4 regions of the Pectobacterium sp. HCp5_1 genome follow, and region 3 is predicted to be linked to each of the others. Evidence: predicted binding sites of a transcription regulator. Region 3 holds the regulator's gene; each other region holds the start of a gene.

Region 1 (7,938 bases), on a different contig from region 3:
CCGGATACCTTTTGGCATAGATTCATGCACTTGACGGGCGATTTGCTCAATCTTCTTTGGGTCAATCATGTCGCTTTCCTGATTAGGTTATGTAAGTTATTACTATAGCAAGTGTAATGGGTATAAATGAAATCTGACATCTGCTTTGCACATATTCAGCATGGTTTTACTGTAATTCAGAATAGTTTTACTGTAATCCAGCATACGTTTTGCCCTATTTCCTGTGGTGGATCAATTGCCCTATCGAGGTATTAGCGTTATAGTAAACCCGCTTATTCTCAGGGCGGGGTGTAATTCCCCACCGGCGGTAAACCAGTACACATACTGGAAGCCCGCGAGCGCTCTCGCTGCTTTCTCCGATTTAATTATCGATTTTGCAGCGTGGGGTCAGCAGATCCGGTGTAATTCCGGGGCCGACGGTTAAAGTCCGGATGGGAGAGAGTAACGGTATCTGTCGGGCTATATGCCCGCTCGCGTTATTTTTGTTAACTATTACTATGCAACCAGTAGTAGTGGTTACTCCTCAAGCTCGCCCTGATTCTGGTAATCCATAATAACATTGAGGTTTTTTACCATGAATCAGACATTACTTTCTGAATTTGGCAATCCTACCGAACGCGTAGAACGCGCACTTGATGCATTGCGTCATGGCCGCGGCGTGCTGGTGTTGGATGATGAAGATCGTGAAAACGAAGGTGACATGATCTTTTCCGCTGAAAATATGACCGTTGAACAAATGGCGCTGACGATTCGTCACGGCAGTGGCATTGTGTGCCTGTGCCTGACGGAAGAGCGTCGCCAGCAGTTGGAATTGCCGATGATGGTGGAGAAGAACTCCAGCCATTACCAAACGGCATTCACCGTGACGATCGAAGCCGCCGAAGGCGTGACGACGGGCGTTTCTGCTGCCGACCGCCTGACCACCATTCGTGCCGCGATTGCGGATAACGCCAAGCCGAGCGATCTGAATCGCCCTGGTCACGTATTCCCGCTGCGCGCCCAACCGGGTGGCGTGTTAACGCGCGGTGGTCACACTGAAGCGACGGTTGACCTGATGACGCTGGCGGGCCTGAAGCCGTCTGGTGTTCTGTGTGAACTGACGAACGATGATGGTTCAATGGCGCACGCGCCGGAAGTGATCACGTTTGCCAAACAGCACGATATGCCGGTACTGACGATTGAAGATCTGGTGGCTTATCGTATTGCGGCAGCGCGCAAAGCCAGCTGATTCACGCAGCGTATAGATAAATAAGAAGGGCCGAGTAATCGGCCCTTTTGTATTTTATGGCGTTAGGTTTTTTAACGGCTAACCGGTGCTTACGGCTTTCTTGCCAGCAGCGTGGCGAAGCGCAGCTTGATGCGGTTACCCTGCGCATCGGTCTTGTGTAGCTCACCCATATCCTCGTTGTATTTGAGGATCTCCCAATCGGCGTAATAGTTCTTCAGCTCGTTTTCTTTAAAGGTGAACGAGAAAGGCATCGGGCACGGACAATCTTCCGTCGACATCGCGGCGATAATCAGGTTATAGCCGCCGTTAACGGTGCTGTCCTGCATATTGCTGATGATGTGCGGAATGCGATCGCGTTCCAGGAACATCAGCACGACGGTCGACAGGATAAAGTCGTACTGCTCTTTGATTTCCGCCAGATTGATGTTGTAAACGCCCGCCCGGATGTTTTCCAGCGCTTCGCTCTTGATGATGTTATTCAGCGAATCAATGCTTTGCTCATGCTTATCGCAGGCCGTGACGTCAAACCCGCGCAGGTTCAGGTACAGCGAGTTACGCCCGCCGCCGCAGCCTAAATCCAGCGTTTTGCCCGGTTTGATGTGCTGCACGGCGTTGATCACTTCGGAATGGGTACGCGTCAGACCGTATTTCTTATGATAAAAATCTTCCGCCGAGCAGAAAAAGCTGAGCTGACATTCGAGATCGTCAGAGAACGAGACGATGCGGTGCCACGCCTGTGGCTCAACAAACGGCGGCTGGTTCTGCTCGGAGAAGTGGAACGTCTCCAGCGTCTCGCCGTCTTCGGTCAGCATGGAGAAGGTCATTTCCCCTTTCAACACGGTCAGTTTTGCCCAGGTGCCTTCCTGCGTGTTGTGCTTTTCCTGAAACGCGGCAGGCAGCGTCTGGCTGTTCCACTGCGGCATCTTCTTATAACAAATGAGATCTTGCATCGTTACCTCGGTCTGTAAATTCTAAAAGCGATAGCCGTATTCTATTAATCCGCACGCAGGCTGACCAGAAAATATGTATTTTAAATGCATTATTTATTTTGCTGTCTCAGGCCGTAGTTTAACTCACCGTGGAAAGCTGTCGCAGCAGTGGAAATGCTTCTTTCATCCGCTCACCACCGACCACAAAGGCGCGTAGCACCTGCTGACTATCCAGCGCTTTCGCCACCATCCCTTCTTCGTTCCATTCCTGCTGCCAGTGCAAATCACCGCTGGTGGTATCGCCTGCCATCTGTAAGGGAAATAGTGGCGTCTTGATTTTAACCAGCATCGGCGGCAGCGTTAGCATCTCGCTGGCCCCGAGCAGGTTTTTCGCCAGCGTAATCGCGCTGAGCTGAATCGGCTGTAGGAAGGGCAGGAGTTTACCGCCAATCTCCGCGCAGTCGCCCAGTGCATAAATTTGCGGATCGGTGGTTTGTAACTGCGCATTGGTCTGGATACCTTTCTGCACCGTTAACCCCGCCGCTTTCGCCAACAGTGTGTTGGCCTGCAAGCCGATAGCGGAAAGAACCTCATCTACTTCGACAGCCCGGCCATCGGTAAATGTGGCCTGTACGCCGGTTTCGGTTTTCTCCAACTGTTGCAGGGTCGTGTTCAGCAACAGCGAAACGCTCTGCTGCGTTAGCGTGAACTGTAGGCGCGCGCTGACTTCAGGCGGCATCAACGCGGGTAGAATGCTACTGGCGCAGTCAACCAGCGTGACTTGTTTCCCGGCGCGACCCAAATCCATCGCCAGCTCAGTACCGATGAGTCCGGCACCGAGCACCAGTACGCGTTCAGCCTGCCAGAGCCGACTTTCGTGGGTGCGATATTCCTGCTGACTATTGAGCGTCAGCATATGTTCGCGTCCCGGAATCGGCGGCACCATCGCGCTGGCACCGGTTGCGAACACCAGCTTGTGGTAATCGTAACGATCCGTGCCGCAGATGACCTGTTGCGCATGGCGATCAATGGCGGTGACGCGCGTATTGGCCAGCAGCGCAATGCGGTTTTCTTCAGCAAACGCGGTTGCCGACATCTTGGTTAGATCGTCGGCGCGCTGTTGCAGGCTCATCACATGGCTTAGATCCGGCTTGTTGTACTCATCGCCGCTGTCGGCAGTAATCAGGCGGATAGGGCAGTGCGCATCCAGCTTGCGTAGCTGCCGGATGAGCTGGCGGGCGGCAAAGCCCGCGCCAATTATCACGATATCTTTCATCATCCTCTCCTTAGCGAATCGGATTGAAAACGTCTTTGCCCAGCCCACATTCCGGGCAGAGGAAGCTGTCTGGTACGTCCGACCACATGGTGCCCGGTGTGACATCCTGCATCGGCTCACCGAGTGCCGGATCGTAGATCCACTGGCAGACGCTGCACTGCATACAGCCGTTTTCTGACTGTGCCGCTGGCTGTGCGGTTGACTGTGGCGCGGCGACTTCATTGCATCCGCAGGCGCTCTCGGTTGGGGCGTCCACATTCTGCGGCGCGGTGGTGGTTTGCGGTGCCGCAGCGGTCTGTTTTACGGGCGAGATGACGCGACGGGCAGGCGTGTCATCCAGCGGATGCAGTGCCCACTGACGCGCGATTTCACGGCCGTGTTCGCGACAAATTTCCAGCGCGGAACCGTCAGGACGCCATTTGGTTTTCAGCGCCAGCGTGGTTTCGAAACCAGCGTCCATCAGACGGGTTTGAACGCGGTCTACCGCGCCGCCGTTCCAGCCGTAGCTGCCGAACGCCGAGGCTTTCTTGTTTTGGAAACGCAGACCGGTGATCTCTTCCAGCATGGCGGCGACCTTCGGCATCATCACGTTATTCATGGTGGATGAGCCGACTAACACGCCTTTCGAGCGGAAGACCTGTGTCAGGATCTCGTTCTTGTCGTGACGGGCGACGTTATAAATTTTTACCGCTACGCCGGGATCGACATCGTTGATACCTTGCGCAATGGCGTCGGCCATCATGCGGGTGTTATTGGACATGGTGTCGTAAAACAGCGTGATGCGATCCTCCTGATAGCTGTCTGCCCATTTCAGATACAGGTGAATGATCTGGGCAGGATCGTCGCGCCATACCACGCCGTGCGAGGTTGCAACCATCGACAGCGGCAGGTTGAAGCCCAGTACTTCGTGGATCTTGGCGGTCACCAGGCGGCTGAACGGCGTCAGAATATTGGCGAAATAGCGTTGGCACTGCTCGAACAGTTCAGTCTGATCCACTTCATCATTGAACAGGTGCTCATCGCAGTAGTGCTGGCCGAACGCATCGTTACTAAACAGCACGGCGTCCTCGGTCATATAGGTCATCATACTGTCCGGCCAGTGCAGCATCGGCGTTTCGATAAAGATCAACTGCTTGCCGTTGCCGATATCCAGTGTGTCGCCGGTTTTGACCGTGTGGAAATTCCACTCAGGATGGTGATGGTGACCGGTAATGGAATCGATCGCATTGTGGGTGCAGTAAATTGGCGTGTTGGGAATACGGGCCATCAGCTCGCTCAGCGCCCCGGCGTGATCCTCCTCGGCGTGGTTGATCACGATGTAGTCAATCGTGTTCAGATCCACTTCCGCCATCAGGTTTTGCACAAACTCACGGCTGAATTTGTGATCGACGGTATCGATCAGCACGGTTTTTTCTTCGCGGATCAGGTAGCTGTTGTAGCTGCTGCCTTGCAGCGTCTTGTATTCGGTGCCGTGAAAATCACGGACTTCCCAGTCGCGTTGTCCAACCCAGTGGATATTATTCTTTACGTGAATCGTCATGTTCTGAAACCTCAATAGTCATATACGGGAATATGCTGTAGAGATTGCAGGAAGTGTGCCATTTTTTAATTTATTGATTTACAACGTTTTAATAAATAGTGATTGTCAAAATGACATACTTTATCTATTGTCTTTATGACACAGGTTCTGTCATTAGGACACACCATGACGCTCTCTATTAACGCCCTTGCCCGTATCGCTATCGAACTGCAAATGGGGCTATCGAATCAGGATCGTTTCCAGCGCTTAATCAACAGCCTGCGCCAGCTGCTGCGCTGTGATGCCTCGGCGCTGTTGCGTTACGAGAATCAGCTGTTCCGCCCGCTGGCGATCGACGGTCTGGCGCCGGACGTATTGGGGCGACGCTTTCGCCTGTCTGATCATCCCCGTCTGGAGGCGATTGCCCGCGCGGGCGACGTGGTGCGCTTTCCGGCGGACAGCCAGCTTCCTGATCCCTATGACGGCCTTATCCCCAGTCAGGAAGATCTTAAGGTGCACGCCTGCGTCGGCCTGCCGCTGTTTGCCAATCAGAACCTGATCGGGGCGCTGACCGTGGACGGCATGGACCCTTGCCAGTTCGACCATTTTAGCGATGAAGAACTGCGGCTGGTGGGGGCGATGGCGGCGGCGGCACTGAGTAACGCGTTGCTGATGGAGCGTCTTGAGCGGCAGTTGCCCGCGCCGGTCCGTGCTGAAAGTCCGGCGGCGGAAAGCGTCGAAGAAATGGTCGGGCTGTCGGAACCGATGCAGCGCTTGAAGAAAGAGGTCGATATCGTCGCGGGCTCCGATCTGAACGTGCTGATCATGGGGGAAACCGGCGTCGGCAAAGAGCTGGTGGCGCGAGCGATTCATCGTGGTTCTAGCCGGGCAAGTCATCCTCTGGTGTACCTGAACTGTGCCGCGCTGCCGGAATCAGTTGCGGAGAGCGAGCTGTTTGGTCATGTGAAGGGCGCGTTTACCGGTGCGATCCACCATCGCACCGGCAAGTTTGAGATGGCGGATAACGGCACGCTGTTTCTGGATGAGATTGGCGAACTGTCGCTGACGCTACAGGCGAAGCTCCTGCGCGTATTGCAGTATGGCGATCTCCAGCGCGTGGGTGATGACAGCAGCCTGAAAGTGAATGTACGCGTGCTGGCGGCGACTAACCGCGATCTGCGGCAGGCGGTGCTGGATGGCGCTTTCCGTGCCGATTTGTTCCACCGTCTGAGCGTGTTCCCGCTGTCTGTACCCCCGCTGCGTGAGCGCAGTCAGGATGTGGCACTGCTGGCGGGATTCTTCTGCGAGCGCAGCCGCGTGCAACTGGGGCTGGCACGGCTGGCGCTGACGGCAGACGCGGGTGCGCTACTGGAACAATACGACTGGCCGGGGAATGTGCGCGAGCTGGAACACGCTATTTATCGTGCCACTGTGCTGGCAAGAGCAGGGCAGGAATCGGGCGAGGTGCTGTTAGGCCCTGAACATTTCAATCTTGAACTTCCCTCCCAGCCTGTTCATGCCGCCGCAGGGGCGTCGAGCGCTATCGACACCGCACCCGCGTATTTCATCAGCGGTGGCCTGCGGGAGGCAACGGATGACTATCAGCGTCGGATCATCCAACAAACGCTGGCACGCCATGAGGGCAACTGGTCATCCTGCGCCAGAGAACTGGAAATGGACAGCGGCAACCTGCACCGCCTAGCGAAGCGGCTAAAAATTAAAAAAGATGTTTTTTAATTCGACTGCTATCACTTTTAGATAAAAAAGATCGCTGATTTTTAGCGGCGTAAAAGGGGCTGAACCGAAAGAGGCTTTCCGGATGAGCCGCATGGAGGCGGCGAAAACCAGTGCCGCGTCGGACAAAAACGTCAGAGACGTTTTTGAACAGCACATGTGCTTGCCCGAAGGGCGAGTCTCATTCATGAGACGAGTCATCGCGTCACTGGTGGTCCGGTAAGAAGCCTCTGGCGGTGAAGGCATCGCGTAGCGACCCCGTTCCGCCAAAAAGCCTGAGGTCAAGGAGCAGCGGCGATTGGCTGCTCCTTGTCGGGTGCGTGCAGAGAATCCGCATGAAAATACCGATTGTTATCGCACACGAAATATCCCCTAACTTCTATATCGCGTATTTAACTTAACCGCATTTCACGCACTTGGCGCTCTGAATCACCTGGAAGAAATCATTGCCTTTATCATCGACCAGAATAAAGGCCGGGAAATCTTCGACTTCGATTTTCCAGATGGCTTCCATTCCCAGCTCTGGGTATTCCACGCAGGTCAGGCTCTTGATGCTGTTCTGCGCCAGAATCGCTGCCGGGCCGCCGATGCTACCGAGGTAGAAGCCGCCGTGTTTATGGCACGCGTCGGTCACCTGCTGGCTGCGGTTGCCTTTTGCCAGCATGATCATGCTGCCGCCGTTGGCCTGCAATAAATCGACGTAGGAATCCATACGGCCAGCGGTGGTTGGGCCTAACGAGCCGGACGGGTAGCCTTCTGGCGTTTTTGCCGGGCCCGCGTAGTAGATCGGGTGATCTTTGATGTACTGCGGCAGGCCTTCGCCGTTATCCAGACGCTCTTTCAGCTTGGCGTGAGCAATGTCACGACCCACGATGATGGTACCGGTCAGGGAAAGACGGGTGGATACCGGATACTGCGACAGCGTTTTCAGGATCTCGGTCATCGGACGGTTCAGGTCGATTTTAACCGCATCGCCTTCGCCCGTTTCACGCAGATGTTCAGGAATGTATTTGCCCGGATTCTGCTCTAACTGCTCCAGCCAGATGCCCTTGCGGTTGATCTTGCCTTTGATGTTACGGTCAGCGGAACAGGATACGCCCATACCGACTGGGCAAGATGCGCCGTGGCGCGGCAGGCGGATAATCCGCACGTCGTGTGCAAAATATTTCCCGCCGAACTGTGCGCCCAGACCCAGATCGCGTGCGGCTTCCAGAATTTCCTGTTCCAGCGCAACATCGCGGAATGCCTGACC
Region 2 (7,938 bases), on a different contig from region 3:
CTCACGGCCTTGCAGCCTCACGGCGTTGGCTTTTTGGAGCCGGGTATGCAAGTCGCTACCATCGATCACTCAATGTGGTTCCACCGTGATTTCCGGCTGGATGACTGGCTGTTATATACCGTAGAAAGCACGTCTGCATCCGGTGCTCGTGGTTTCGTTCGTGGGCAATTCTATACTCGGGAAGGCGTGCTGGTTGCATCCAGCGTGCAGGAAGGCGTCATACGTCGTCGCCAGCCGTAAACCTTGCGGCAGCCTCGAAACGTAAAAGACCACCTCATCTGGAGGGGGTTGGTTTAAGACTGATAATAAAACAGGCGTGGAGTTTCCCCCACGCCTGCTTACTGTATTCTGACTATCTCACTGATTAATTTACGCACTCTTATTGGTTGTAAGCGCTCTCGCCATGGCTGTTGACGTCCAGACCTTCACGCTCTTGATCTTCAGGTACACGCAGGCCGACAACCATATCCGCGATCTTGAAGGCGACAAATGCCACCACGCCAGACCACACCAGACAAACAATCACGCTGAACAGCTGCACCCAAATCTGGTGTGCCATCGTTACGCCTTCCGCATAGCCCGTACCGCCCAGTGATGCAGAAGTGAATACGCCAGTCAGGATACAGCCAACGATACCGCACACGCCGTGAACACCGAATACATCACATGGGTCATCCACACGCAGCCATCTTTTCAGTACCGTTACGCCCCACAGGCCTGCAACACCGCCAGCCAGACCGATGATCAGTGCGCCACCCACGCCAACCGTACCCGCAGCTGGCGTGATTGCCACCAGACCCGCGATACAGCCAGAGCATGCGCCCAGCAGAGAAGGCTTACCGCGGACCATCCACTCACCGCCAACCCATGCCAGAATTGCAGCGGCAGTCGCGACAACGGTGTTCAGGAAAGCCAGAGCAGCGATACCGTTCGCAGCACCCGCAGAACCCGCATTGAAACCAAACCAGCCGATGTACAGGATCGCCGTACCGATAAACACCATCGGCAGGTTATGCGGTTTGAAGGCTTCTTTGCCAAAACCAGCACGTTTGCCCAGCAGGTAAGCACCAACCAACCCAGCAACTGCGGCGTTGATGTGAACCACCGTACCGCCAGCGAAGTCCAGCGCGCCATCCGCAGCCAGATAGCCACCACCCCATACCATGTGCGTCATCGGCAGGTAGGAGAACGTCAGCCACAGCGCAACAAAAATCAGTACAGCAGAGAAACGGATACGCTCAGCAATCGCCCCGACAATCAGCGCAACGGTGATACAGGCAAAAGAAGCCTGATAAGCCACGTGTACGAACTGATAGAAGGTGCCACTGATGGATTCAATCCCGATGCCTTTCAGCATAAAGGTGCTGAAACCACCGAAGAAGGCGTTACCTTCGCTGAAGGCCAGGCTATATCCGTAAACGACCCACAGGATACAAACCATCGCGAACGTTACGCTCACCTGCGTCATCATGGACAGAACGTTCTTAGAACGAATCAGGCCGCCGTAAAACAGTGCGATGCCCGGTATAGTCATAAAGAGTACCAGTGCGGTACAAATCATAATAAAAGCGTTGTCCGCTTTATCAATCGTCGGTGTCGCAGCCATTGCCCAGGACGGGAGTAATGCCGCCACACCGAGACCTAATGAAGAGAGTAGTTTTTTCATTTTCATCCATCCCTATTTACGTATCTACGCTAGGTGTTATTAAAGTGCGGCTTCGTCAGTTTCACCCGTACGAATACGGATAACCCTTTGCAACTCGGCGACAAAAATTTTGCCATCACCAATTTTTCCGGTGTACGCGGCTTTGCTGATGACGTCGATCACTTCATCCAACTGGTCGTCTGCAATCGCGATATCAATTTTTACCTTGGGTAAAAAGTTAACGCTGTATTCTGCGCCGCGGTATAGCTCCGCGTGTCCTTTCTGACGACCAAATCCCTTCACCTCAGTGACGGTGAGTCCCTGGATGCCGACAGAAGATAACGCTTCACGTACATCTTCCAGCTTGAATGGTTTTATCACCACAGTAACCAGTTTCATTTATCTTCCCCCTAGCCATTACGTTCAGGCTTTCGCCCGTCACTTGTTCGATTACATGCTCTATGAAGTCGGTCTACGTCATGACTAAAGCAAAGGGTGTGCCATAAATGATTTATCTGGCACAAATCAGGAAAGAGAACGCTATTAACGATAAGAAAGGGCAAAAAGAAAACCCGGAGGGAAAGAAATGCAGGAAGAATCGGGCAAGAATTGCACTAATTTAGTGCACGAAGAGTATTTTCAGTGCAGCGCGGGGGAAAACCAGAATCACGATGCCTATTGATGGTGCGAAGCCATGAATAGACTGTCAGTCTGCACCACACAAGGCGGTGCAGACCGAGATACTATCCCAGATCAGTCTCAGTGCGCAGGACAAGCCTCAGTACTGGTGGCTGCAAGATCCTCTCCGGCGAGCTGCAATTGATACATTTGATAATAGCGCCCCTGCTGTTGCAGCAGTTGCTCATGCGTTCCCCGCTCAACGGTTTGCCCATGATGGAGCACCATAATCGTGTCGGCCTCAACGATAGTGGAAAGCCGATGGGCGATGATAATCAAGGTTGTCTGTTCCCTGATAATGCGCAGCGCCTTTTGCACCGCCTGCTCCGTACCTGAGTCAATATTCGCCGTCGCTTCATCAAGAATCAGGATTTTAGGCGTTTGCACCAGTACCCGCGCAATCGCCAACAGTTGCTTTTGTCCGGTAGACAGGTTATTCCCCTGCTCGCCAATGCGCGTATGCAATCCTTCAGGAAAAGCCCGAACCAGTTCAGCAAGCTGCACCACTTCCAGCACGCGCCAGACGGCCTCTTCGCTGATATCACGCCCCAGCGTCACATTCACAAACATGGATTCCGCCAGCACAACCGGATCCTGTTGCACCATTGCCACATTTTGGCGCAACACCGCATGAGAGAGCGTCGACAGCGGGCGGCCATCGAGTCGAATCTCACCTTCATCCGGCGCGTAATATCCCATAAGCAAACTAGCTAGCGTACTTTTCCCACTGCCGGTATGCCCGACCAGCGCGACGAATCCGCGCTCTGGTATCGTCAGAGAAATATTCTGTAGCACACGTTTCTCTGTGCCATACGAGAAAGAAACATCGTCAATATCGACGCGCCCAGTCGCCAGAGGACGCTCATCATCGCCGTAGCGCTGTTTTTTGCCATCCATCAGTTCGAAGATACGCTCACCGGCGACAACCGCCTGCTGTAACATCGTTTGCTGAGTTGTCAGTTCAATCAGCGGTTCATTCAGACGGCCCAAATAGTTGATAAACGCGTACAAGACCCCGACGCCAACCGATCCCATTGAGCTGAAACCGAATTGGATTAACAAGCCACACAGCACCATCGCGGCAAACAGGCTCAGCAACGGCCTCAGCAGGAAACCTTCCAGACGCAGAGCCTTCATCCGCGCTTCATAATGCTCATGGCTGGCGGCCCCCAGTTTCTTGCCAAAGCGGGCCTGCTGGCGAAACTGCTGAATCACGCCCATGCCATTAATCACTTCGTTGAAGCCATCATTGATGTCAGCCAGATAGCTCCGTACCTTGCGCACAATCGGCGTACTAAAGCGATGGTACAGCACCATAACCGTCGCTACCGCAGGGAAAATCATCAGTGCAACCAGCGCCATCTGCCAGTTCAGGCTGAACATCGCCACCAGCATCGCCCCCACCAGCGCCGCACTGCGTAATACCGTTGACACCACCATGACGTACAGGTCTTTAACCACCTCGGTGTCATTGGTGACGCGTGAAATCAGTTGCCCAACGGGTTGCGTATCGAATGTACTCAACGGCTGGCGCAACGCCGCATCCATCACATCAATGCGCAGTTGCTGGACGACACCGACCGCAACGCGGTTGAACAGTAGCGTCTGGAAATAATGCAGCGAGGCCGCCAGGATTTGCAGCAGGATATAGGCCATTGCCAAACCCGCCGCAATCGCCAGCGGGAACTGGCCTTTTGCTACCAAATCGTCAATAAAATAGCTCACCAACACAGGGCCTGAGACTTCAGCGATTGCAGCAATCCACAGCATCAGGACACCCTGTAACAGCGGTTTTCGCCAGGGGGAACCATAAGCCAGCAGACGTTTCAGGGTTGGCCAAAACTGTTGAGGGCTATTCATTTTTCGTTCCTTCCAACTGCGGCACATCATCCAGCGCCGCCTCCAGCTGTTGATAACGGTGCATATCCCGATACCAGCCGGGTTGTGCCGCCAGCATCCGGTGTGTGCCACGCTGCACCGTTTGTCCTTGCTGCAACACCACAATTTCATTCGCTTCGGTTAGGGCTGACAGGCGATGTGCGCTGATGATCAGCGTCCGCTTTTCGCCCCATGTTTTGAGATTCTGCAAAATCTGGTGTTCCGTTCGTCCATCAACCGCAGACAGCGCATCGTCCAGCACCAAAATTTCAGCATCCAGCAACAGCGCTCGGGCAATCGCGATCCGCTGTTTTTGACCGCCTGATAACATCACGCCGCGCTCTCCGACCTCCGTCTGGTAACCCTGAGGTAAACGCAGAATGTCGTCATGAACGCTCGCAAGCCGCGCCGCCTGTTCAATCTCTTGTTGGGTAGCATCAGGCCGACCCAGTGCGATGTTTTGCGCCACGGTATCGGAAAACAAAAAAGGCATTTGCCCCACAACGGCAAAACGGCTACGCAGTTCATCCAACCGAATGGCGCTCAATGGACGATCGTGATAACGAATCTCTCCCGATTGGGTATCGAAATGACGCAAGATCAACGCCAGCAGCGTACTTTTCCCCGAGCCTGTCGGCCCACACAGCCCCAACATATTGCCCGGTGCCAGCGTAAACTGAATATGTTGTAAAGCATCACGGGCATTATCCGGGTAGCGAAATGCGGAGATATTCACTTCCAGCACGCCTCGCTCGGCAGGCAACGACTCTTCACCGTCTTTCACCACGAGCTCTTCCGCAAGCAGTTGACGAATACGGCTATATGCCGCGCTACCACGCTCAACAATATTAAACATCCAGGCCAGCGCCAGCATCGGCCAGATCATCAATCCCAGATACATGACAAAGCTGGTCAACAAACCTAACGTCAACGAACCGTTAATCACCATCCAACTGCCGCCGCCAATCGCCAGCAAATTCGACAGCCCGACGGCAATATAAATGGTGGGATCGAAGCGGGCATCAACGCGGGCAACATGCATATTTTTGGCACCGGCGTCCGCCGCAACCTGTGCAAAACGCGCGGACTGGTAGTTTTCCAACCCGAAGGCTTTAATCATCCGAATGCTGGTCAAGCCTTCCTGCGCCTGATCGTTAAGCGAAGAAAACGCGGCCTGTGCGGATTTAAAACGGTTATGCAGTTGGGTGCCATAGCGTTTGATGAAAATCGCCATGACCGGCATCGGAAGCAGCGCCAACAGGGTCAGTTCCCAACTGATTTGAGTACACATGACAACCAGTACAGCACACCCCATCACCATTGAATCGACCAGCGTCAGCACGCCTTCTCCGGCGGCAAAGACCACGCGATCGACATCGTTAGTCGCACGCGCCATCAGATCGCCGGTACGGTGACGCTGATAAAACGCCGGATGCTGGCGGCTCAGTTGGCGATAAAAATCCTCTCGTAGTTCAACCGCCAACTGGTATGACGCCCCAAACAGAAACACGCGCCACACGTAGCGCAGCAGATAAACCATGACGGCAGTCAACAGCATCACGCCAATCCACTTCATCATTTCGGTCATCGACATGCCGTGCTGCGTTACACCATCGACAATCACACCGACCAGTTTAGGGGGCAGCAATTGCAGGATGGCAATCGCAATCAATAGCGCCACAGCACCCAGATAACGCCGCCATTCACGGCGAAAATACCAACTCAGTTGAGCAAAAAGTCTCACGCGGTTTTCATTCCAATAGCCAGACGGGTCATGACAGACTCAGACAAGTGATTATACAAAAGACGGATATACACTAAATAATTCAAGTTTCAGGAAGGCGGCAAGAGAAGGCATCCCGATGAGCTTACTCAAGTAAGTGATTCGGGTGACTGGATGCTGCCAACGCACATGCAACTTGAAGTATGACGAGTATGGATGATGAATCACAGGGATAAGGGCAGTGCCGTGGTATGTTTGATTCGTTCCATAGCAAAGCTAGATGTTACATCGACCAGCCCGGGAATTCCATTCACCAGCCGTTTATAGAAATCATCATAGCTTTTCATATCAGCGACCTGAACCTGCATCAGGTAATCGTATTCGCCAGCCATACGATAGAAAGCCAGCACCTCCGGCATATCGGACACCACGCGGGTGAAAGTCTGATACCAGTCGCGGTTATGCTGCTGCGTCTTCAATAAAACAAACGCCGTCAGCCCTAACCCCAGACGTTCATTATCCAGCAGCGCCACCCGAGCCCGGATGATCCCTTCCTCCTCCAGACGCTTCAGACGTTTCCAGCACGGCGTGGATGTCAGATTAACCGCATCGGCCAGCGTCTGTAGCGAAAGCGTACAGTCCTGTTGCAGCATATTCAGCAGTGTGCGATCAATTTTATCCAACATAGTTATACCTAATATGGTTTTACCTAATGTAGTTTTACCTAAAAATAGCGCCGCCGATAGAAAACTCCTCCTACTCTCCCCCATTAAGAGAGAAAAGTAATGTTCTTCCCGCCCAGAATCATGGTGATAGCATTATTGGCAACATCGACATGGCGATGACCTTACCGACCTTCGTTGCGCCCCCCGCTGTTATCATAATTTTAAAGATAGCAACTCGCCATTCGCCTAAGTAGAAAAAAAATCCACATATAAATAACTAAAGGGTAAATTATTCCCTTAAATTAGCCACAAGGAGATAAAAAGGTAATTTTTTTATCCTGAAAACTCGTTACTCTATTCGTATCACTGCCTAACCGAGTTTTCATCATGACTAATACCTGGGTTAAAAATGCCATCAGCGCTATCGAAGCAGATTTTCAGCGTTCGGCTGATACGCATCTTATCCGTCTGACCCTGCCGGATTATCCCGGTATCTATTTTTACCTCAAAGATGAAAGCACACATCCCAGCGGCAGTCTGAAGCATCGTCTGGCACGCTCCTTATTTCTCTACGGGCTGTGCAACGGTTGGATTAAAGAAGGCACGCCGATTATTGAAGCATCATCCGGCAGCACCGCCGTCTCAGAAGCCTATTTTGCACGTTTGCTTGGCCTGCCGTTTATCGCCGTCATGCCTTCCTGCACCGCAAAAAGAAAAATCGAGCAAATCGCTTTCTATGGCGGGCGCTGCCATTTTGTCGAACAGGCGGGACAAATCTATGCGGCATCTGAGCAACTCGCGCAAGAGATGAACGGTCATTATATGGATCAGTTCACCTACGCAGAACGCGCTACCGACTGGCGCGGCAACAACAATATTGCCGACAGCATTTACCGCCAAATGGCACGTGAACCGCATACCGTACCGGATTACATCGTGATGAGCGCAGGAACTGGCGGTACGTCAGCTACGCTCGGACGCTACATTCGCTACCAGGGGCTGGATACACAACTGGTCGTCGTCGATCCAGAAAACTCCGTCTTCTACGACTGTTACCAACAGCGGGATCGCTCCATCACTGGCCCATGCGGCAGTCGGATCGAAGGTATTGGCCGCCCGCGTGCCGAGCCGTCTTTTATTCCTGACGTCATTGATAGCATGATCAAAGTGCCGGATGCCGCCAGCATCGCAACACTGTACTGGCTGGAAAGCGTGTTAGGACGTAAAGCAGGTGCTTCCACCGGCACCAACGTCTGGGGAATGCTGCAACTGGCCAAAGAGATGGTGAACCGAGGTCAAAAAGGTGCGATTGTGACTCTGCTCTGCGACAGCGGCGAACGCTATCTGGA
Region 3 (7,938 bases):
GGACTATTGGTATGTCACAGTTTGAACAAGATGCTCATCTAAAACAGCAGTCTGACCGTGCACTATCCGATCATGGCTCACAAACCGGCCATAGGTTACAAAAGGCTCATGAACTACCAGCAGATTTCGATTTCCAGCAAGCAGGCAAGCAAGTACTGAGTATTGAGCGCGATGGGCTTGCGCAATTAGACCAGTACATTGATGACAACTTTACCCTCGCCTGCAAAAAGATATTCGATTGCCAGGGCAAAGTGGTGGTGATGGGAATGGGCAAATCCGGCCACATCGGCTGCAAGATTGCCGCGACCTTCGCCAGCACCGGTACACCTGCTTTTTTTGTTCATCCGGGCGAAGCCAGCCACGGTGACCTCGGCATGGTGACGCCGCACGATATCGTGATTGCTATTTCCAACTCTGGCGAGTCCCATGAAATTCTGTCGCTGATTCCGGTTTTGAAACGCCAGAAAGTGTTCCTGATCTGCATGACCAGCGCACCAGAAAGTACGATGGGCAAGGCGGCGGATATTCACCTGTGCGTTCACGTCCCGCAGGAAGCCTGCCCACTCGGTCTGGCGCCCACCACCAGCACCACCGCAACGCTGGTCATGGGCGACGCGCTGGCTGTCGCGTTGTTACAGGCGCGCGGCTTTACTGCCGAAGATTTCGCCCTTTCTCACCCCGGTGGCGCACTTGGCCGCAAACTTTTACTGCGCGTCAGCGATATCATGCATTCGGGTGATGAGATTCCCCATGTCCCACACGATGCCTCGCTGCGTGATGCGCTGGTGGAAATTACGCGCAAAAATCTGGGTATGACGGTAATCTGCGAGGCGGATATGAAAATTCAGGGCATCTTTACCGATGGTGACCTGCGCCGCATCTTCGACATGAATATTGACTTGAACAGCGCGCGCATTGCTGATGTGATGACCGCGGGCGGCATCCGGGTCACACCGCAAACGCTGGCGGTGGATGCACTTAACCTGATGCAGTCGCGCCACATCACCTCCGTGCTAGTGGCAGAAAACGATCGTCTGGTCGGGATCGTCCACATGCACGATATGCTGCGGGCTGGCGTGGTTTAAAAAGAAAGGATAATAGTGAATGAGTGAAGTCAGGGCGCAAACCGATACCTGCTATGGGCCTGTCGATCAACAGGTACTGGATAAAGCCCGTGAGGTTCGCCTGTTAATTTGCGACGTTGACGGCGTGATGTCCGATGGTCTGATTTATATGGGTAATCACGGCGAAGAGCTGAAAGCCTTTAACGTCCGCGACGGCTATGGCATTCGCTGCTTGCTGACGTCTGATATTGAGGTTGCCATCATTACCGGGCGTTCAGCAAAATTGCTGGAAGATCGGTGTAAGACGCTGGGCATTAACCATCTCTATCAGGGGCAATCGGATAAGGTTTTGGCCTTCAACGATCTGTTGGATAAACTGTCAGTAACGGCAAATCAGGTGGCATATATCGGCGACGATATGATCGACTGGCCAGTGATGGCGCAGGTCGGGCTGAGCGTTGCCGTGGCAGACGCCCATCCGCTGCTGTTACCACGCGCAGATTATGTCACCCGCATTGCGGGAGGCCGTGGCGCAGTACGTGAGCTGTGTGATTTGATTCTGTTCTCGCAGGACAAGCTGGAGCATGCCAAAGGGTTGTCAATATGAGTAAAACCAAGCGTTGGCTCACCGCTTTTCTGGCCCTGTTGGTGCTTATCCTCATCGGCTGGAATATTGCAGATGACGACACGGTAGCAGCACCGGGTGCAAACGACCCCGCCGTGCCGGTTTATACCAGCGAAAAGACGAATACGCAGGTATACAGTCCTGCGGGTAAGCTGAGCTACAGACTGGTTTCGGAAAAAGCGGAGTATTTCAACGACGAGCAGTTGAGCTGGTTTACCAAGCCTGTCGCCACGCTGTTCAATGAACAAGGCACCGCAACCTGGTCAGTACGCGCCGATCGCGCCAAGCTGACAAAAGACAAGATGCTCTATCTGTACGGCAACGTTGAGGTGAATAGCCTGACGAAAGACGCACAGCTTCAGCGCATCACAACGAATAATGCCCAGGTGAATCTGGTCACGCAGGACGTCTCTTCAGATGATGAAGTCACCCTGTACGGCGCCAGCTTCACGTCAAGCGGAATGAAAATGCGCGGGAATCTGCGTAACAAAACGGCCGAGTTGATCGAAAAGGTAAAAACCTCTTATGAAATCCAAAACCAATAATCTGATGCGTAACACCCTGATCGCCAGCTCGCTGTTCGCCGTCAGCGTTTCCGCCTTTGCCGTGACCGGCGATAGCAATCAACCTATTCACATTGATTCAGCACAGCAATCTCTGGACATGCAGGGCAACACGGTGACGTTCACTGGCAATGTTGTCGTGAAGCAAGGCACGATTGAAGTAAAAGCCGACAAGGTCGTCGTGACGCGTCCACAGGGCGCGCAAGGCAGTGAAGTGGTGGAAGGTTACGGCAACCCCGTGACGTTCTACCAGATGCAGGACAACGGCAAACCGGTAAAAGGTCACGCGCAGAAAATCCGCTACGAGCTGGCCAAAGACTTTTTGGTACTGACGGGCAATGCCTATCTGGAACAGCAGGACAGCAATGTCAAAGGCGATCGCATCACTTATCTGGTGAAACAGCAGCAGATGGAAGCGACCAGCGACAAAGGAAAACGCGTGACGACAGTGTTGGTTCCTTCCCAGCTTCAGGAGAAAGAGAACAAGAGCCAGCCTTCTCGTTCTCAGCAACCGCAACCACGGGTCACTGAATAAGTTATGGCAACATTAACCGCAGAAAATCTCGCCAAGGCTTACAAAGGCCGTAAGGTCGTGGAAAACGTCAGTCTCACCGTGAATTCCGGCGAAATCGTCGGCCTGCTCGGGCCGAACGGTGCTGGCAAAACGACAACGTTCTACATGGTCGTAGGCATCGTCCCGCGTGATGAAGGACGTATCGTCATTGATGACGACGACATCAGCCTGCTTCCTTTGCACGAACGCGCGCTGCGCGGCATCGGCTATCTGCCGCAGGAAGCCTCGATCTTCCGTCGCTTAAGCGTGTATGACAATCTGATGGCGGTGTTACAGATCCGTAAAGATCTGACGACCGAACAGCAAGAAGATCGTGCCAATGAGCTAATGGAAGAATTCCATATTATTCATTTGCGCGATAGTCTGGGACAATCGCTGTCCGGTGGAGAAAGACGCCGCGTAGAAATTGCGCGTGCGCTGGCAGCGAATCCGAAGTTCATCCTGCTGGATGAACCGTTTGCGGGCGTAGACCCGATCTCCGTACTGGATATTAAAAAAATCATTGAGCATCTGCGTGACAGCGGGCTTGGCGTGTTGATTACCGATCATAACGTCCGCGAAACGCTTGATGTCTGTGAACGAGCCTATATCGTGAGTCAGGGCAACCTGATCGCCCACGGTTCACCGACTGATATTCTGGCCGATGAACAGGTGAAACGCGTCTATCTGGGCGAAGGCTTCCGACTCTGATAGGGTAATATCTTCTCTTTGCAGTACTTATGGGACGTTAGCGCGATTTATGAAGCAAGGTTTGCAACTCAGGCTTAGCCAGCAACTGGCCATGACTCCACAGCTCCAACAGGCGATCCGCCTGTTGCAACTGTCCACGCTTGAATTGCAACAGGAGATTCAACTGGCGTTAGAAAGTAATCCGTTGCTCGAACAAACGGATCAGCACGACGAAATCGAGTCATTTGAAAAGGCAGACAGCGATTCACTGGATACCGGTGAAGCCCTTGAACAAAGAGACATGCCGGAAGAATTGCCGCTCGATGCTACCTGGGATGAAATCTACTCCGCAGGCACGCCGTCGGGCACTGGCACCGACTATCGCGATGAAGAACTGCCAATTTATCAAGGCGAAACCACGCAAACGCTTCAGGATTACCTGATGTGGCAGGTTGAGCTAACCCCGTTTTCAGACACCGACGCGGCTATCGCAACCTCTATCGTCGATGCAGTCGACAACACGGGTTACCTGACCGTACCGTTGCAGGACATTCTTGACAGCATCGGTGACGACGACGTGACGCTGGAAGAGGTTGAAGCCGTGCTAAAACGCGTGCAGCGCTTCGATCCCGTTGGCGTCGCCGCTCGCGATCTGCGTGATTGTCTGCTGGTGCAGCTTTCCCAATTCGCCGACGACACGCCACGCCTGAACGAAGCGCGTCTGATCGTCAGCGATCATCTCGATCTGTTAGCCAACCATGATTTCCGCAGCCTGATCCGCGTTACTCGTCTGAAAGAAGAGGTGCTGAAAGAAGCGCTGGCGCTAATCCAATCGCTCGATCCCCGTCCGGGACAATCGATCAACACCGGTGAATCCGAATACGTGATTCCTGATGTGCTGGTACGTAAAGTTCAGGGGATCTGGGCCGTCGAACTGAACACCGACAGCGTTCCCCGGCTGCAGATTAACCAGCAGTATGCTGCGCTGGGTAACAGCGCGCGCAACGACAGCGACGGGCAGTTTATCCGCAGCAATCTGCAAGAAGCGCGTTGGCTCATCAAAAGCCTGGAAAGTCGCAATGACACGCTGCTGAAGGTCACCCGCTGCATCGTCGAACAGCAGCAGGATTTCTTCGAGCAGGGTGAAGAATTCATGAAGCCCATGGTACTGGCAGACATCGCTCAAGCGGTGGATATGCATGAATCGACCATCTCACGCGTGACGACACAGAAGTTCCTGCACAGCCCGCGCGGCATTTTTGAGCTAAAATATTTCTTCTCCAGCCACGTTAATACCGATAGCGGCGGAGAAGCCTCGTCAACGGCAATCCGCGCGTTGGTGAAGAAGCTTATTGCAGCGGAAAACCCCGTGAAGCCACTGAGCGATAGCAAGCTTACGGCACTGCTCTCCGATCAGGGCATCATCGTGGCGCGTCGAACCGTTGCAAAATACCGAGAGTCTTTATCTATCCCACCATCGAATCAGCGTAAACAACTGGTTTGATCTCAACAGAGAAGGAAGACACTATGCAGCTCAACATTACCGGACACCACATCGATATCACTGAACCACTGCGTGATTTTGTGAATGGCAAGTTTGCCAAATTAGAGCAGTATTTTGACCGGATTAATCAGGTCAATGTGGTATTGAGAGTGGAAAAAGTTCAGCAAATTGCCGAGGCCACGCTCCACGTGAATGGCGGCGAGCTGCATGCAACCTCAGAGGCGGCAGATATGTACGCCGCGATAGATTTATTGATTGATAAGCTGGCGAGACAGCTCAATAAGCATAAAGATAAACTCAAGCAGCACTAATTTTCTTCTTTGCCATTTGGCAAAGGACAAACTCGGCCCATCCATCGGGTGGGTCGGGATCACCAGAAGTGAAAGCGTCGTTAAGTGAAAATAAAATGAACCACGATCCCGTATTGCAGCTCAGCACCGTATTACGTCCTGAGTGCACCCGAAGCACCGTCCACTGCCAGAGTAAGAAACGGGCATTGGAAATTATCAGTGAGCTGGCCGCCAGGCAGCTTAACATTCCTTCGCAGATTATCTTTGATGCCATCCTGACCCGGGAGCGGATGGGTAGTACGGGAATCGGCGGCGGAATTGCCATTCCTCACGGTAAGCTGGAAGACGATAATGCGCTGGGTGCCATCGGTGTTTTCATCCAGTTAGAGCAACCGATCGCTTTCGATGCCATTGATAATCAGGCCGTTGATCTGCTTTTTGCCTTGCTGGTTCCAGCGGAACAATGTAAAACCCATTTGCATACCCTGTCGCTTGTTGCCAAGCGGCTGGCGGATAAAACGGTTTGCCGACGCCTGCGTGCGGCGCAAAGCGATGAAGAGCTGTACCAGATTATGACGGAAGCCGGTTAAGCCGGATGGTTGTCATGTTCACGATGACGGGCGATTCGCCGTGGATTCAGAGAATGCTTGCAATCCCTGCGCTAAGCCGTCATTTTTTTAGCTATACATCACTTTATAAAAACAGTGGCAATGTAAATTCGCCATCACGTTGCCAGAGGGGAGTCGTCAGATGGTGCTGATGATTGTCAGTGGTCGCTCAGGTTCAGGGAAATCTGTCGCCCTGCGCGCACTGGAAGATATGGGGTTCTACTGCGTAGATAACCTGCCAGTGGTTCTACTGCCAGAACTGGCTAATACGCTTGCGGCACGTAACATTTCCGCAGCAGTCAGCATTGACGTGCGCAATATGCCGGAATCACCCGAGATCTTCGAGCATGCCATGGAGCAACTGCCGCCAAGCTTCTCGCCTCAACTGCTGTTTCTGGATGCCGATCGCAATACGCTGATCCGTCGCTACAGCGACACCCGTCGCCTTCACCCGCTCTCCAGCAAGAATCTGTCACTGGAAAGCGCGATTGATGAAGAAAGTGACCTGCTGGAGCCGCTGCGCTCACGCGCCGACTTGATTATCGACACCTCAGAGATGTCGGTACATGAACTGGCCGAGATGCTGCGTACCCGATTGCTCGGCAAGCGAGAACGCGAGCTCACGATGGTGTTCGAATCGTTCGGCTTCAAGCACGGTATCCCTATCGATGCGGATTACGTCTTTGACGTGCGCTTCCTGCCGAATCCACATTGGGATCCGAAACTGCGCCCGATGACCGGTCTGGATAAGCCCGTTGCGTCCTTCCTCGACAGGCACACCGAAGTTCACAACTTCATCTACCAGACTCGCAGCTATCTGGAACTGTGGCTGCCGATGCTGGAAACCAATAACCGCAGCTACCTGACTGTCGCCATTGGCTGTACCGGCGGTAAACACCGTTCCGTCTACGTCGCCGAACAGCTGGCAGACTACTTCCGTTCACGCGGTAAGAACGTACAGTCTCGCCACCGTACGCTGGAAAAACGTAAACCCTCGTAAGAGTCGGCAAACCAGACCAACCAGGTAACCTATGACAGTCCGGCAAACGGTTGAAATCAAAAACAAGCTGGGCATGCACGCTCGCCCAGCCATGAAGCTGTTCGAGCTGGTGCAGAGCTTTGATGCTGAAGTGATACTGCGTAATGACAGCGGCACCGAAGCCGAAGCCAGCAGCGTGATTGCCATGCTAATGCTGGACTCGGCCAAAGGGCGGCTCATCGAGGTAGAAGCGACAGGCCCGGATGAAGAGCAGGCGCTTGCCGCCGTCATCGGGCTGTTCGAAGCTGGGTTCGACGAGGACTAGCATTTCCTTAGCAGGCTATCTGCCAGCCTTCGTAGCAAGGAGCGCTTCACTTTCCCTTCCGAACCTCCTACTATCTACCTCTATAAATCATAATATTTTCTTATACCCCCTGCTCCTTTGGGCGCGGGGGGTTATTTTTATATCATCTGAAAATACCAACTGGAGAGGAGTATGACGAAACCTAACCTGACAATCAGTGAATTGGATGCAGAACGTCTGGATATGTTATTGGAGCAGCCCGCCTTTGCGGACAGCGATATCGCACAGGCGTTGAATGAGGAGCTGGATCGGGCAGACATTCTGCCTTCGGCATCAATTCCCTCACATGTCGTCACCATGAATAGTCGGGTGCGTTTCCGCGATCTGAATACCAACGAAGAGCACATCCGCACGCTGGTTTATCCGGCCGCGGTGAAGGACAGTCAAGAACCGCTGTCGGTGATGGCTCCGCTGGGCGCGGCACTATTGGGAATGCATGTGGGAAATTCGATCACCTGGCAGTTGCCAAACGGTGAAGAAACGCGAATTGAAGTACTAGAACTACTCTATCAGCCTGAAGCCGCAGGCGAGTACCACCGCTAAACCAGCAAGGTGCGACTCTGCTATAAATGCGTGCTAATAAGGCATAGAGTAACAGCCGTCGGACACTGCCGACGGCGACGGTTACTCACAAAGAGCAGGCTTATTCCCCTGCGATCTTCATCTCTGGCAGCAACACGGAACCACACTGGATATTG
Region 4 (7,938 bases), on a different contig from region 3:
TCTGTAGCCAAAACGTCACTGGGCCATCATTCACTAATGCCACTTTCATATCCGCCGCAAACTGCCCTGTTTCTGTGTGAACGCCTTGCTCACGACACTGTCCGACAAAGTATTGATAGAGACGATCGGCCTCTGAAGGATTCGCACCGCGAGAAAACCCAGGCCGCATACCACGCTGCGTATCAGCCACCAGCGTAAACTGCGAAACCACCAGCACATTGCCGCCAGCCTGACGAACATTGAGATTCATTTTCCCGTCATCGTCACCGAATATGCGGTAACCCAACACGCGCTCGCAGAGTCGCGTGGCTTTTTGTTCGTCATCGCCCTGCTCAACGCCCAGCAGGATCAGTAAACCTTTATCGATTTCCCCAACTACACTGCCTTCTACCGTAACGCTGGCGCTGGATACTCGCTGAATTAGCGCAATCATAAAACCCGACTACTCCTGATGTCATCATTCCCAATAGGGGCGATGTCCGCCCCTGCGATATAAATCATGCTTTAGCCGTCATCGCCTGCATGGCGAAAAAATCCGGCACCACCTGACGATCGGTCACCAGAATGCTGTGAATGCCCAGGCTTTGTGCCGCATCGACGTTCGCAGCATTATCGTCAAAAAAGACGGCTTGCGCAGGCGGAACACCTTCCTCTGTCAGGACATATTGGTAAATCGCCAGCTCCGGCTTACGTAATCCAATCTCTTGCGACAGGTAGAGTCTGTCAGCCGCCGTCGCCACTTCTGGGAATAGCGCAGGCCAGTGTGAACAGTGGAGGCGATTGGTGTTCGACAGAATCACCACGCGGTGCCCTTCCTGACGCAGGCGCTGCATGATGTCGATAACCTCAGGACGCAACGCGACAAAAATAGCCTGCCAGCCAGCGGTGAATTGTTCGAAGCTCAGGGCGATGCCCATTTCCTGGCACAGCCTGGTGGCAAATTCCTCGTCACTGATCTCACCCCGCTCATGCTGTTCAAACGCGTCGCCCATGACAAAACGCTCTTGCAACGTCGCGAGCGGCGCGCTGCTCAGATTACTCCAGACACCCAATACTCTATTGAAATCAATATCTATGACGACATTGCCTAAATCAAAGATATACAGCATGGCAGTGACCTCCTGACGTAATCGTAGGATTTTCACTGTAGCGGGAAATGGAGAAACTGAACAGGGAGGAAATATAAAGGAAAGGTTAAAGTGGAAGAAAGCGCATAAAATTCAGGGCACCCGAAGGTGCCCTGTTGCGTAACAAGACAAATCCGTCTGAAATTAGACGTCTTTGCTGCCGCGGCTAGCGCGTTTACGATCGTTTTCGGTCAGGTGACGCTTACGAATACGGATAGACTGTGGCGTAACTTCAACCAGTTCGTCATCATCAATGAACTCCAGCGCTTGTTCCAGAGACATTTTGATCGCCGGAACCAGTGTGGTGGCTTCATCAGTACCCGATGCACGCATGTTGGTCAGTTTCTTACCGGTCAGACAGTTTACTGTCAGATCGTTAGAACGTGAGTGAATACCGATGATCTGGCCTTCATACACTTCTGCACCGTGTCCGAGGAACAGCTTACCGCGATCCTGCAGGCTGAACAGCGCAAACGCGACAGCTTTACCCTGACCGTTAGAGATCAGTACGCCGTTCTGACGCTGGCCGATTTCACCCGGACGCACGTCATCGTAGTGGCTGAACGTGGAGTACAGCAGACCTGTACCAGACGTCATAGTCATGAATTCGGTACGGAAACCGATCAGACCGCGAGCTGGGATCAGGTAATCCAGACGGATACGACCCTTGCCATCTGGGATCATGTCTTTCACATCACCTTTACGCTCACCCATGGCTTGCATGACTGAACCCTGGTGCTGTTCTTCGATGTCCAGCGTCACGTTTTCAAACGGCTCTTGGTTACGACCGTCGATAACGCGGTTGATAACTTTCGGACGTGATACGGCCAGTTCAAAGCCTTCACGACGCATGTTTTCGATCAGAACTGACAGGTGCAGCTCACCACGACCAGAAACGCGGAATGCATCAGCGTCTTCGGTTTCGTCAACGCGCAGGGCAACGTTGTGTACCAGCTCTTTGTTCAGACGCTCCAGAATCTGGCGCGACGTAACATACTTACCTTCTTTACCGCAGAATGGTGAAGTATTGACGTTGAAGAACATGGTAACGGTAGGTTCATCGACGCTCAGTGCTGGCAGCGCTTCGACATTCTGCGGATCGCAGATGGTGTCGGAAATGTTCAGCTCGCCCAGACCGGTGATCGCGATGATATCGCCTGCTTCCGCTTCAGTCGCGTCGATACGCTCCAGACCCAGGTGAGTCAGAACTTTACCGACTTTGCCGTTACGGGTTTTGCCTTCGCTATCAACAATAGTAACTTGTTGGTTAGGCTTAACTTTACCGCGCTTGATACGGCCGATACCGATAACGCCAACATAGTTGTTGTAGTCCAGCTGAGAGATCTGCATCTGGAACGGCGCATCCATCTCAACCTGAGGCGGAGAAACGTGATCGACAATCGCCTGATACAGCGGAGTCATATCTTCCGCCATGTCGGTATGGTCGAGACCCGCGATACCATTCAGCGCAGAAGCATAAATGATCGGGAAATCCAACTGCTCGTCAGTCGCATCCAGGTTCACGAACAGGTCGAATACCTGATCGACAACCCAGTCAGGACGCGCGCCAGGACGGTCAACTTTGTTGATAACCACAATCGGTTTCAGACCGTTGGCAAATGCTTTTTTGGTCACGAAACGCGTTTGCGGCATCGGGCCATCCATCGCATCAACAACCAGCAGTACCGAGTCAACCATCGACATTACACGCTCAACCTCGCCGCCGAAGTCGGCGTGTCCCGGGGTATCCACGATGTTAATACGGTAGTCTTTCCAATTAATGGCGGTATTTTTTGCGAGGATGGTAATTCCACGCTCTTTCTCCAAATCGTTGGAGTCCATTACACGCTCGGTTGCTTCGACACGTTCACCGAACGTTCCGGATTGTTGCAACAGCTTGTCAACCAGGGTGGTTTTCCCATGGTCAACGTGCGCAATAATGGCGATGTTACGCAAATTTTCGATCACAGCTTTGCCTCAGGCATTTAGAAATAGCGCGCTATTGTACACGTATTAATCGAGGGACTAAACAAGATCACAAGCATCTATGATAAACAACCTAGAGCTGCCTGCTTTGTGATCCCTTTCACGGTGCAAAAGCGCTACAAGCGAACACAAATGCACTAAATAAGTGCAATAATTCACATATGGAGCACCATTTTGGTGCTTTAGACTATAATGGTGCAGTGGATTTCCGTGAGAAAGCCCCAAGGAGCAACACATTGCACACATTTAAAAAGTTGGCACACTTTTAGCTTTAGTCTACTCACGGCAACAACATCAATCCACAACGATATTCGTTCCACGACGATAAATGACCAATCGGGAGAACCAAGTATGTCCGCAGAACATGTTTTGACGATGCTGAATGAGCACGAAGTGAAGTTTGTTGATTTACGCTTCACTGATACTAAAGGTAAAGAGCAGCACGTCACCATTCCGGCTCATCAAGTCAATGCCGACTTCTTCGAAGAAGGTAAAATGTTTGATGGTTCCTCGATTGGCGGCTGGAAAGGTATTAACGAGTCAGACATGGTTCTGATGCCCGATGCCAGCACCGCAATGATCGACCCGTTCTTCGAAGATTCTACACTGATCATTCGTTGTGACATCCTCGAGCCAGGCACGATGCAAGGTTATGACCGCGACCCGCGTTCTATCGCGAAACGTGCGGAAGATTTCCTGCGTTCTTCCGGCATTGCCGATACCGTCCTGTTCGGGCCTGAGCCAGAATTCTTCCTGTTCGATGACATCCGTTTCGGCAGCAGCACTTCCGGTTCCCACGTTGCTATCGACGATGTCGAAGCTTACTGGAACTCCGGTAAAGCCTACGAAGGCGGTAACAAAGGTCACCGTCCAGGTCTGAAAGGCGGCTACTTCCCAGTTCCACCAGTCGATTCATCACAGGACATCCGTTCTGCTATGTGTCTGACCATGGAGCAAATGGGTCTGGTTGTTGAAGCCCACCACCACGAAGTGGCTACCGCTGGTCAGAACGAAGTGGCTACCCGCTTCAACACCATGACCAAAAAAGCTGACGAAATTCAGATCTACAAATATGTCGTGCACAACGTGGCTCACGCCTACGGTAAAACCGCGACCTTCATGCCAAAACCAATGTTCGGTGATAACGGTTCTGGTATGCACTGCCATATGTCTCTGTCTAAAGACGGTACTAACCTGTTCGCTGGCGACAAATACGGCGGCCTGTCTGAAATGGCGCTGTTCTACATCGGCGGTGTTATCAAACACGCTAAAGCTATCAACGCCCTGGCGAACCCGACCACCAACTCCTACAAGCGTCTGGTCCCAGGCTACGAAGCCCCAGTTATGCTGGCTTACTCTGCCCGTAACCGTTCTGCTTCAATCCGTATCCCAGTGGTTGCGAGCCCGAAAGCACGTCGTATCGAAGCGCGCTTCCCGGATCCAGCAGCTAACCCGTACCTGTGCTTCGCTGCACTGCTGATGGCTGGCCTCGACGGCATCATCAACAAAATCCACCCTGGCGATGCAATGGACAAAAACCTGTACGACCTGCCGCCGGAAGAAGAAGCAGAGATTCCAAAAGTTGCAGGTTCTCTGGACGAGGCCCTGGCTGCACTGAACGAAGACCGCGAGTTCCTGACCCGTGGTGGCGTGTTCACCGACGACGCTATCGAAGCGTATATCGAACTGCGTAAATCTGAGATTGACCGCGTTCGTATGACGCCGCACCCAGTTGAGTTCGAACTGTACTACAGCGTTTAATAACTAAACGTCTAGTAACTACAGCGTCTAATCTCTACCTCGGCGTGGTTGGGTGTGCTGATACCCGACCATGACCGATAAACAACAGAATACTAAGAAGTTTGTTCTTGTTGCCGTGGAAACGCTTCAGCCCATCTTCGGATGGGCTTTTTTCACCACCGGCATTGGCCGTTGCGACGTAACATCCATCATTCACACTACAATGCACCACGACGGTGCGGGAGTCTGCGTTATGGCAACAGGCACGCTGCCCGATGCTGGGCAGATCCTAAATTCCCTGATAAACAGCATCTTATTGCTGGATAACGATCTGGCGATTCACTATTCCAACCCGGCAGCACAGCAATTACTGGCACAAAGTTCGCGTAAATTATCCGGCACGCCGCTGCCCGATTTGCTGGGATACTTTTCTCTGAATATCGATTTACTGCGTGAAAGTCTGGATTCAGGACAAGGTTTTACGGATAACGAAGTCACCCTCGTCGTAGATGGCAAAGCGCACATCATGTCGCTCACCGCTCAGCGGGTACAAAACGATTTTATCCTACTGGAAATGGCGCCGATGGATAACCAGCGCCGTCTCAGTCAGGAACAGCTTCAACATGCACAACAGCAGGCCGCCCGTGATTTGGTCCGGGGTCTGGCGCATGAGATAAAAAATCCGCTTGGCGGATTGCGTGGTGCCGCGCAGTTGCTTGCTAAAGCACTGCCCGACCCGGCATTGACGGAATATACCAAGGTCATCATTGAACAGGCGGATCGCCTGCGCAATCTGGTTGATCGCCTGCTGGGGCCACAGCAACCCGGCCTGCACGTCACCCAAAGCATCCATCAGGTCGCTGAACGCGTTTGTCAGCTTGTCTCTCTGGAAAAGCCAGATAACGTGACGCTGGTGAAAGACTATGACCCTAGCCTGCCAGAGCTGACGCACGATCCCGATCAAATTGAACAGGTACTGCTGAATATTACCCGCAACGCGCTACAGGCGCTGGGCGAGGAAGGCGGGACGATTACGATACGTACCCGCACGGCTTTTCAGCTTACGTTACACGGTGTGCGCTATCGTCTCGCCGCGCGTATTGACGTGGAAGATGACGGCCCCGGCGTGCCTGCTCAACTACAGGACACACTGTTTTACCCGATGGTGAGCGGACGCGAAGGGGGCACAGGTTTGGGGCTTTCCATCGCCCGCAGTCTTATCGACCAACACTCCGGTAAAATTGAATTTAACAGTTGGCCAGGACACACCGAATTTTCGGTTTACTTGCCCATTCGCCAGTGAGGTTCACAATGCAACGAGGGATAGTCTGGATTGTCGATGACGATAGCTCCATCCGTTGGGTGCTTGAGCGCGCGCTTGCTGGTGCGGGTTTAACCTGCGCAACGTTTGAGAACGGAAATCAGGTACTGCATGCGCTGGCGACACAAACGCCCGACGTTCTGCTGTCCGACATCCGTATGCCAGGGATGGATGGATTAGCGCTCTTACAGCAAATCAAACAGCGCCACCCAATGCTCCCGGTCATCATTATGACGGCACACTCCGATCTGGATGCCGCCGTCAGCGCTTATCAACAGGGTGCGTTCGACTATTTGCCGAAACCGTTCGATATTGATGAAGCCGTTGCGCTGGTTGAGCGCGCGATCAGCCATTATCTGGAACAGCAGCAGCCGGTACGTAACCAGCCGATGAATGGCCCAACGACGGACATTATCGGCGAAGCCCCCGCGATGCAGGATGTCTTTCGCATCATCGGTCGCCTGTCTCGCTCGTCAATCAGCGTGCTGATTAATGGCGAATCGGGGACGGGTAAAGAGTTGGTAGCGCACGCTCTGCATCGCCACAGCCCGCGTACCAAAGCCCCTTTTATCGCGCTGAATATGGCGGCCATTCCCAAGGATCTGATCGAATCAGAACTGTTCGGCCATGAAAAAGGCGCGTTTACAGGCGCAAACCAGATTCGTCAGGGCCGCTTTGAGCAAGCCGATGGCGGTACGCTGTTTCTGGATGAAATCGGCGATATGCCGCTAGACGTACAAACACGTCTGTTGCGTGTATTGGCAGACGGGCAGTTTTACCGCGTTGGCGGCTATGCCGCGGTAAAAGTGGATGTTCGTATTATCGCGGCAACGCACCAAAATCTTGAACAACGCGTGCAAGAAGGCAAGTTCCGTGAGGATTTGTTCCACCGCCTGAATGTGATCCGCGTCCATCTGCCGCCGCTGCGCGAACGTCGGGAAGATATCCCTCGTCTGGTGCGCTATTTCTTGCAGGCCACCGCCAAAGAACTGGGCGTTGAGCCGAAGAATCTGCACCCAGAAGCGGAAACGGCGCTAACCCGTTTACCGTGGCCCGGCAACGTGCGCCAATTGGAAAATACCTGCCGTTGGTTGACGGTCATGGCCGCCGGTCAGGAAGTGCTGATCCAGGATCTGCCGCCTGAACTGTTCGAGACCACCGCGCCTGATTCCACCGTGCATATTCTGCCTGACAGTTGGGCCACACTGTTGGCACAATGGGCCGATCGCGCACTGCGTTCCGGTCATCAAAACCTGTTGTCAGAGGCACAGCCAGAAATGGAAAGGACGTTGCTGACGACGGCACTGCGACATACGCAGGGGCATAAACAGGAAGCGGCAAGATTGTTGGGATGGGGCAGAAATACCCTGACGCGTAAATTAAAAGAGCTGGGAATGGAGTAGCAAGATTGCTTTTTTATTGCTCAATTGTTAACAAACAAACTGGTGATAAAAAATACAATCTGGCGCACGAAATTGTCATTAATTTGTCCTTTACTTGCCTCGAGTCAGCAGTATGATCGTGTCGCTGATTCGGGAGGAACACCATGCTGGATTCACTGATTTCTGCGGCAACGCTTTCCGTTGCAACACACGGCGCTGAAATTGGCTCCGCGGCAAGCCATTCGCCGCAGGCTGCTATTGCCGCCGTTTTGTGTGCCGCACTGATTAACTTCTTTAGTTAATCCTATATACGTTCAAGAACAGCCAGTCGGTAATAATATCGACTGGCTGTTTTTTTGGTTAAATCACGCGGGAAAATTGC

The links. The regulator sigma-54, encoded in region 3, starts transcription at its own class of promoters, with help from an activator protein. The targets are predictions, from matches to a motif close to GTTGGCACANNTTTCGCTNT.
Positions count from the first base shown of each region.
Region 1: the regulator sigma-54 is predicted to act here: its motif matches at 5,017-5,036, upstream of norV (anaerobic nitric oxide reductase flavorubredoxin).
Region 2: the regulator sigma-54 is predicted to act here: its motif matches at 2,131-2,150, upstream of glnK (P-II family nitrogen regulator).
Region 4: the regulator sigma-54 is predicted to act here: its motif matches at 3,367-3,386, upstream of glnA (glutamate--ammonia ligase).

Region 1 covers NZ_JAUMIO010000010.1:45,728-53,665, reverse strand. The annotation lists gene ubiK (ubiquinone biosynthesis accessory factor UbiK) at 1-69, opposite strand, end outside; FMN riboswitch at 271-447, shown strand; gene ribB (3,4-dihydroxy-2-butanone-4-phosphate synthase) at 575-1,228, shown strand; gene tehB (SAM-dependent methyltransferase TehB) at 1,318-2,178, opposite strand; gene norW (NADH:flavorubredoxin reductase NorW) at 2,297-3,433, opposite strand; gene norV (anaerobic nitric oxide reductase flavorubredoxin) at 3,444-4,973, opposite strand; gene norR (nitric oxide reductase transcriptional regulator NorR) at 5,139-6,689, shown strand; gene fumA (class I fumarate hydratase FumA) at 7,084-7,938, opposite strand, start outside.
Region 2 covers NZ_JAUMIO010000005.1:195,483-203,420, forward strand. The annotation lists gene tesB (acyl-CoA thioesterase II) at 1-240, shown strand, start outside; gene amtB (ammonium transporter AmtB) at 380-1,666, opposite strand; gene glnK (P-II family nitrogen regulator) at 1,706-2,044, opposite strand; gene Q3A88_RS06275 (SmdB family multidrug efflux ABC transporter permease/ATP-binding protein) at 2,405-4,183, opposite strand; gene Q3A88_RS06280 (SmdA family multidrug ABC transporter permease/ATP-binding protein) at 4,176-5,945, opposite strand; gene Q3A88_RS06285 (Lrp/AsnC family transcriptional regulator) at 6,149-6,610, opposite strand; gene Q3A88_RS06290 (PLP-dependent cysteine synthase family protein) at 6,977-7,938, shown strand, end outside.
Region 3 covers NZ_JAUMIO010000027.1:29,635-37,572, reverse strand. The annotation lists gene kdsD (arabinose-5-phosphate isomerase KdsD) at 12-1,085, shown strand; gene kdsC (3-deoxy-manno-octulosonate-8-phosphatase KdsC) at 1,105-1,671, shown strand; gene lptC (LPS export ABC transporter periplasmic protein LptC) at 1,668-2,234, shown strand; gene lptA (lipopolysaccharide ABC transporter substrate-binding protein LptA) at 2,215-2,787, shown strand; gene lptB (LPS export ABC transporter ATP-binding protein) at 2,791-3,516, shown strand; gene rpoN (RNA polymerase factor sigma-54) at 3,566-4,999, shown strand; gene hpf (ribosome hibernation promoting factor) at 5,023-5,310, shown strand; gene ptsN (PTS IIA-like nitrogen regulatory protein PtsN) at 5,406-5,879, shown strand; gene rapZ (RNase adapter RapZ) at 6,040-6,897, shown strand; gene npr (PTS phosphocarrier protein NPr) at 6,929-7,201, shown strand; gene rnk (nucleoside diphosphate kinase regulator) at 7,373-7,783, shown strand; gene pmbA (metalloprotease PmbA) at 7,884-7,938, opposite strand, start outside.
Region 4 covers NZ_JAUMIO010000025.1:10,252-18,189, reverse strand. The annotation lists gene dtd (D-aminoacyl-tRNA deacylase) at 1-433, opposite strand, end outside; gene yihX (glucose-1-phosphatase) at 498-1,109, opposite strand; gene typA (ribosome-dependent GTPase TypA) at 1,272-3,095, opposite strand; gene glnA (glutamate--ammonia ligase) at 3,465-4,874, shown strand; gene glnL (nitrogen regulation protein NR(II)) at 5,107-6,156, shown strand; gene glnG (nitrogen regulation protein NR(I)) at 6,165-7,577, shown strand; gene Q3A88_RS16205 (YshB family small membrane protein) at 7,721-7,858, shown strand; gene hemN (oxygen-independent coproporphyrinogen III oxidase) at 7,917-7,938, opposite strand, start outside.